DNA from 3 places in the Shewanella sp. 3_MG-2023 genome. Region 1 is predicted to be linked to each of the others. Evidence: riboswitches for the same ligand, from Rfam matches in the RefSeq annotation. Region 1 holds a riboswitch; each other region holds the start of a gene.
The links. A riboswitch is a leader RNA that binds a small molecule or an ion and turns the genes downstream of it on or off. The one in region 1 is predicted to bind cobalamin.
Positions count from the first base shown of each region.

Region 2: another riboswitch for cobalamin. It lies ahead of Q4591_RS17875 (TonB-dependent receptor); the one in region 1 lies ahead of Q4591_RS17120 (ABC transporter ATP-binding protein).
Region 3: another riboswitch for cobalamin. It lies ahead of Q4591_RS15880 (TonB-dependent receptor); the one in region 1 lies ahead of Q4591_RS17120 (ABC transporter ATP-binding protein).

Region 1 covers NZ_JAUOSH010000036.1:11,530-13,805, forward strand. Annotated here, with positions in the region: gene Q4591_RS17115 (histidine phosphatase family protein) at 1-638, shown strand, start outside; cobalamin riboswitch at 777-949, shown strand; gene Q4591_RS17120 (ABC transporter ATP-binding protein) at 1,067-1,954, shown strand; gene Q4591_RS17125 (iron ABC transporter permease) at 1,996-2,276, shown strand, end outside.
Region 2 covers NZ_JAUOSH010000040.1:17,498-19,773, forward strand. Annotated here, with positions in the region: gene Q4591_RS17875 (TonB-dependent receptor) at 1-872, opposite strand, end outside; cobalamin riboswitch at 991-1,157, opposite strand; gene cobS (adenosylcobinamide-GDP ribazoletransferase) at 2,065-2,276, opposite strand, start outside.
Region 3 covers NZ_JAUOSH010000030.1:21,059-23,334, forward strand. Annotated here, with positions in the region: gene Q4591_RS15875 (hypothetical protein) at 1-386, shown strand, start outside; cobalamin riboswitch at 601-820, shown strand; gene Q4591_RS15880 (TonB-dependent receptor) at 953-2,276, shown strand, end outside.

The sequences.
Region 1 (2,276 bases):
GTAAAACCGATGTGGCGCTAACTGATTTGGGGCTAACGAACATGCACCAGAGTGCGGCTAAGCTAGGGCTATTAGGTTGTTTGCCATCACTGCAGCTATACAGTTCGCCTTTGGTGCGCTGCCATGCGTTTGCCGCTGAATTAGCGCAGCAGTTAAACCAAGTGAGTGCTGATTTAGCTTTACAGGTTGAGATAATGTCTCAATTACAGGAAATTGATTTTGGCTTGTGGGACGGAAAAAGCTTTGCAGAGCTTTATCAGCATAGCGCTAAAGCGTTAGATGCCTATTGGGATAACCCTTGGGAGCATGGCGCGCCCCAAGCTGAGCCCATGGCTGAATTTGAACAAAGGGTGGCGCAGGCTTTTGCGCAAATAACCTTGCAAGCTTACAACTTGGCTGAAGCTCATACTGCTGAGGCTAATAGTGCTAAGGCAACAGCATCAGCCACTGCTCTGGTAGTGACTCACGGTGGAGTTATCCGTCATATTATCGCTTTGGTGTTAGGGCTTGAGCGCTGTAAAGGGCTATATGGACAACTGAATATAGATTATGCCGCGACGGTAACCATTGATGTGTTTTGGCCTGAAGCTGATGATAAATCGACTAAACCCGTCTATCGTTTAAACTGGAATAATTAGTTTTAGCCTAAAATTAGCAGAAAAAACTAACTTCACTTAGGCAGATATACCGTACAATATAAGCCGCATTTATTAAGTGCAATAAAATTTCAAATTAAGTCAATTTAGCTGCAGTTGAGTGCTTGTGTGAAATGCTTTAAGCAACACCAGTATCAAGCGGTTCGCTAAATGAGTAGGGAATCGAGAACTAGCCTAAATGCTGTTTAGCTCGAACTGTACCCGCAACTGTAAAATAGCATCTCATCACTTGTAAGATAAGTGATTAATGAATGCCATTAAGTCAGATACCTAGCTTAGTTTTTCTTGCTGAATTAGCAGCACCTAACAACAACTTGAGCGGGTAACTCAGGCGGAGTTTGTATCGTGATCAGTATTAAAACCCCAGATGTGGCTAAACATGCCTCTTGGATAACCGCAGGGGTAGTATCTTGACTACTGCGGCATTAACAGTTGATCAGCTAAGCTGGTCAGTTGCAGACAATGAGATCCTTTCTCAAGTCAGTTTTGCCTTGCAACGTGGTGAAATGCTAGGGCTTATTGGCCCTAATGGTGCGGGTAAATCCAGCTTACTGCGCTGCTTGTATCGCTATATCACCCCTGATGCTGGCAAAATCAGCTTATTTGGCGACAATATTAATGGTTTTTCTCATAAACAATTGGCCACTAAGGTTGCCGTTGTGCAGCAAGAGTCACCCCATTATTTTGATATGACCACCCATCAACTGGTTTCTATGGGCTTAACGCCCCATAAAGGCCTTTTTGAAACCAATACCCAAGCAGATGCAGATGATATTGCCAAGGCGCTGGCTAAAGTGGGTCTTGAGCACAAAGCCTTGCAGCAATATGAGCAGTTATCTGGCGGTGAAAAACAGCGGGCATTAATTGCACGGGCTATCGTGCAAAAGCCGCAGTTATTGATCCTTGATGAGCCGACTAATCATTTAGATATTCGCTATCAAATCCAAATTCTTGAGTTGGTTAGGCAACTTGGCATTAGCGTGATTGCCTCTATTCACGATCTTAATTTAGCCAGCGCAATGTGCGATAGATTGCTGTTACTTGATCAAGGAAAGTGCATCGCTCAAGGTTTACCTGATGAAGTATTAACAGAAACCATTTTGGGGAACGTGTTTGATGTTTGCTGCCAAATATCAAGTCACCCACAGCACGGTAAACCGTTAATTACTTATTTTTATGGTTATCAAAGTCATTATGACAATGCTAATCAAAACACTTGTCAAAGCTCGCAGCAAAACGCATATCCAAGCTCTGAACAAAAACATGGCCAATCAAACCACGGGCAGGGCGATAAATGACAGCCATTGATGCCACACAATCAGTGAAGCTAGCAAAGCAGATGAGTTTAAGTTTTAAGCATAAGCTACTGCTGTTTGTTACTGCCATAGTGACCCTAGTTACTCCAATCGCCGCGGCAAGTTTCGGCGCTGCTAATATCAGTTTTGAACAAGTCGTTAGCTTGTTTGCTAATTTGGCATTAGGTACAGGTGAAACAGATTCACTAACGCAGCGGATTGTGTTTGAGCTGCGTTTTCCAAGAATTATTTTAGCCTTTGTGGCAGGCGCAGGTTTGGCGCTTGCGGGCAGTGTATTGCAAACGGTGACACGTAACCCGTTGGC
Region 2 (2,276 bases), on a different contig from region 1:
GAATCTTGAGATTGACCAATATTTAATTTACTCGTGAGTTGCTCGCCCTGATATTGGGTGCCAACATTCCACAAATAATTGTCAAAATCAGCTTGGTCAGTGCCGCCACTGGCGTAAATATCATCGTGTTCGCTATTACCAGTGTCATATTGTAGACTCCAGCTAATATCCCATTGGTCAGAGATATTTTGCAAACCCGCTACAGTTAATCCTATGCGGTCATAGCCATCATCATCAGCTTCTTCTGGAGCGCCATTATGGATATTATATCCATCTGAACGTTCACTGTTTACTGTGATAGTACTTTGACCATCACCATGTGCCACTCCCGCACCTACAGTGCCTCGTAGATAGTTATTACTACCTAACTCGGTACTGGCAAACCATTCACCACCATTAAGTTGGCGAGTAAATATTTGTATTACGCCGCCAATAGCATCACTGCCCCAAATAGAAGCTCTAGGGCCTTTTATGACTTCTATCCGCTCAATATTTTGTGGAGAAAGGGAGCCAAAATTGACAGCGTTTAGGGGGGCAGATCCAACCCTTAAACCATCAATAAGCACCAATGAATGCCCAGAGCTGGTGCCTCGTATACTCACTGAAGCCGTTTGTCCAGCCCCACCATTTCGAGTCACACTTAAACCTGGTAATGCTTCTAGAACATCAACTACTGATTTGGGATTAAGCACATCAATTTCTTCACGTTCAATGGTATTAATTACCGTAAGTTGTGAGTCTGGTGTGCTCTCAAAACGTGTTCCAGTGACCACGATTGTTTCATGCACTGGGACTGCAGGTGCTGCAGCATTTACACTGTAAGTTTGAAAAATAGCTAATGTGATAGCTGATAAACGCAGTTTAAAACTCATTATTGTTGCCTTGTTATGCTGAGTTTAAAATAGCGGGAGATGCGCTGCTTGTTAATAATTGAGTAACTAGTAGCGAATAGAAAAAATCCAATCTTTCTATGTCTCAAGAAACCCGCTTGAGTACATCGAACAATTAGGTCGGTCTCCTGGCTCACAGCATCTAGAAATACACCTTCCCGATATAAAGTCAGTGGTAAAAAGTATTTCGCTCTGTTTACAGTTGCAGGTACAGCTGTGGGGTCTCACCACATTCCCAAAAATAACACCCTAATTGTATTGATAGTGATAAAGCTTGTTCGCACAACTCATTGTTGTGAACTGTTACTTTACCCATCGATGATGTGGTGGAATATAATCAATTATTGGTAGTTGGAATGTGAAAATGGTCACAGGTTTATTTATATGGACTAAAGTGTGTGACTTTTAACAGTACTTTTGTGGTGAGACTTTATGGGGCGGTTTTTCTTGCTTTAAATATGAGCTATTTTTACTTGTAATAAGATTTAGGTTGAAAATTAATTTTATAATATGTTTAAATTACTGTTAAAAGTAACATATTAAAAATTAATAAGCATTGCTATTATTTGTTGTGAGAGTTGTTTTACGCATATCGTAATAGAGATGTTTAAAACAATATTCACAACATTTGAATGTAACCATAATTGTTTGGTTTATTCTTATTTTGATATCGTTTTTTCTGCAAGTTAAATGTTATTTGAAGTCATATTTTTATATTGTGGCTTTTTTGATATTTTTTAATATATACTTCCACCCAAAGTATATGGTAAAACTGAGTAATAACTTCATCACTCTTACTTGGTAACCCTGCATTATGAGGTTAGAGGCATCTAACCTCATTTTTTTTGAGGCTAAATTTTCATCACGGAACCTATGTGTAATTTTATAAATTATAGGTTGTTTACGCTTAAGTGTGATTGCTAGAATGCAAATGTTAGCAGTGAGACTTTTAAACTAGATAGGAAAGTTAGCTGCTGAGGAACGTGTTTTTATTTTTTTAATAAAGACTCTCTATGAATTAATCAGCAACTGGCTGAAATAAAATTATTAAGTTTTATCACTTTTAAACTAAAGGGTTTTCCATCACCTTAATATTTTTTACTTTAACATGTTAAGTGCACTAATCCTGTCTGGTTTTGATTTGTAATCACTAGTTTCAATAAGTATTAATATACTAATATGTCCAAATAACAAAGCAAATATAAGTTAATAACTCTATTACTTGCTGCGTTGCGCCAAGGGTGTCACCTGTATATCCATTTATTTGTTTTTTCATTAACTTGAGTAATAAAACAAAAGCTATCAACCAAGTTGCTAGTAATAATAAAGTTAAGCTGCTTGGCAGTAAAAGCAATCCAGGGAAACCACATGCAGTTAGTATCAATA
Region 3 (2,276 bases), on a different contig from region 1:
ATTGGTCTGATTTATTCTGTATTCAAGGCTTTGAGGGCTTGGCAGAAAATATCGAGCCTGAGCGATTTTTAAATAATTTTGCTAGCACCTACCAAGACAGCTGCCAAGGTGAGGTGGTTTATGAGCAACTTGGAAAAACCCAGATGGGTGGTCAAGAAGCGTATCACGGCATTATCGGCTGTACCGTTATGGCTAACTTTTTACAGCAAGGTGGCTCAGTTAAACAGCAAGGTGAAATAGGTTATTACGCCGTAATTAAAGGCGTTGAAGACTTGTACTTTATGCATAAGTCTATGCGCGGCGATGTTTTTAATAAAAACTCAGCGCCATTAAAATCGACCAATCATCGTCAATTTATGTCGAATTTTAAGCAGTTACGATTCTAGAAATTTTCTTTTTATCAATAATTGGTTTATCAACAATCCGCTTATCAGTAAGCGAGCTATTAATGAGTAATCATATTATTCAGACTATTTTTCAATAAGTTGAATAATATGATTGATTCATTTTCGTTATATCAAAAATCCCCATAAGCACGTTATACTATATCAGCTTGTTATATGGCTGCTTTAAGTCGTAGCAATCAAAAATTTATATAATTTATCGTCAATTTATAGTGGTGCCTGTGTATGACACGGGATAATCGGGAAACTAGTGAAAATCTAGTACTGCCCCCGCAACGGTAATGGTGAGGACTGAGTGCGATAAAGCTTGTAGCTGTGAAATTTAAGCTGCTATTTAACGTTAAAAATTCATGTTCGTCAGTAGCTTTGCTACTTTAACCTAAGTCCGGAGACCGGCCCTATAGATGATTTTGAGATTTCGGTGGGCAGATCTCGAAATGTAGCTCGTTGCTTGTAAATAATCATGGCTTATCGCTAACAGATAAATTTACGAGTACGATGCGCTGCGGCAAATATGCCCCATTTTTCCTTTCAGGAGTTAAAGGTAAATGGGTACAAATCTAACAAAAATCGCATCAGCATTAAGCCTAGTATTTGGTCTAGCTGCTTCAACAACCTCAGTTGTTTACGCTGACACCACAACAGACAATTCTGCCAATGCAGAGGTTGAAAAAATTGTGGTTATTGGTCGTCAAGATGCAAATCCTCTTAATATTGCAGCGAATGTAAATGTGATCGACCAAGCTGATATTCAGCTTAGTGGTGCGGTGAGCTTAACGGAGTTATTACGTTCTCAAGCGGGTATTCAAGTGTCTGATAACAACTCAGGTACGACTTTTGCCATGCGCGGTTTTTCAGCGTCTCAAGCCGCCAGCAATACCTTAATTTTGATTGATGGTCGCCGCTTAAACAATATTGATATTGCGGCTCCTAGCATTAATGCAGTGCCGTTAAATCAAGTTGAGCGGGTGGAAATATTATCAGGTAGTGCTGGGGTACTTTATGGCGATCAAGCTGTTGGCGGGGTGATTAACATCATCACTAAAGCGCCTAATAAAGACGGTGGCGGACTGCAATTAAGTGCTGGCAGCTTTGATACTTATGAAGCTAAAGGGGATATTTCAGGCAAAATTAATGACGCTTGGCATTATTACTTGGCCGGCAGTTACAATCAAAGTGATAACTATCGCGATAATAACGACAGTGAAACCGGCTCAATTCTAGGCCGTTTGCAATATCAAACTGATTTACAAAATTTCTTTGTTGAAGCCAGCTACTTCGATAATGATCGCCAGGCCCCTGGTGCGCTAACACTGGAGCAGTATCTGCAAGATCCAACTCAGGCCGCACCTTTTACCGATGATGATTATGTTCATGAAATGACCACAGCGCTGCGCAGTGGCTATGAGTACCAATTAACTAAAGAATGGGCTTTGGCCACTGATTTAACTTACTCTGATACTCTAACCACTAACTTTATTTGGGGCAGTGCTGGGCGTATCGAGCGAAGTTTATTAAGCTTTTCACCCAAAGCCACAGCAAATTATCAGCTAGATAATGGTGATTTAGACATTATTGCTGGGGTTGATTTAAGTATCGGTGAGGCCGATTTTGATACTGCTTACATTCAACGTAATAATGAACAGAAAGTGACCAGTGCTTATGTGCAAGCCTCAGTGCCATTAACGCAGTCATTATCCTATGTAGTTGGTGGGCGTTACAGTGAAGTGACAGATGACTTAACAGATCAATTATCATACGCAAATGGTGTTGAGCTTGATAATGATGCCCATGCATTTGAGTTAGGGTTAAATTATCGTCCAAGCCTTGCGCATCGTTTTTATATTCGCGCCAATGATAATTTCCGTTTTG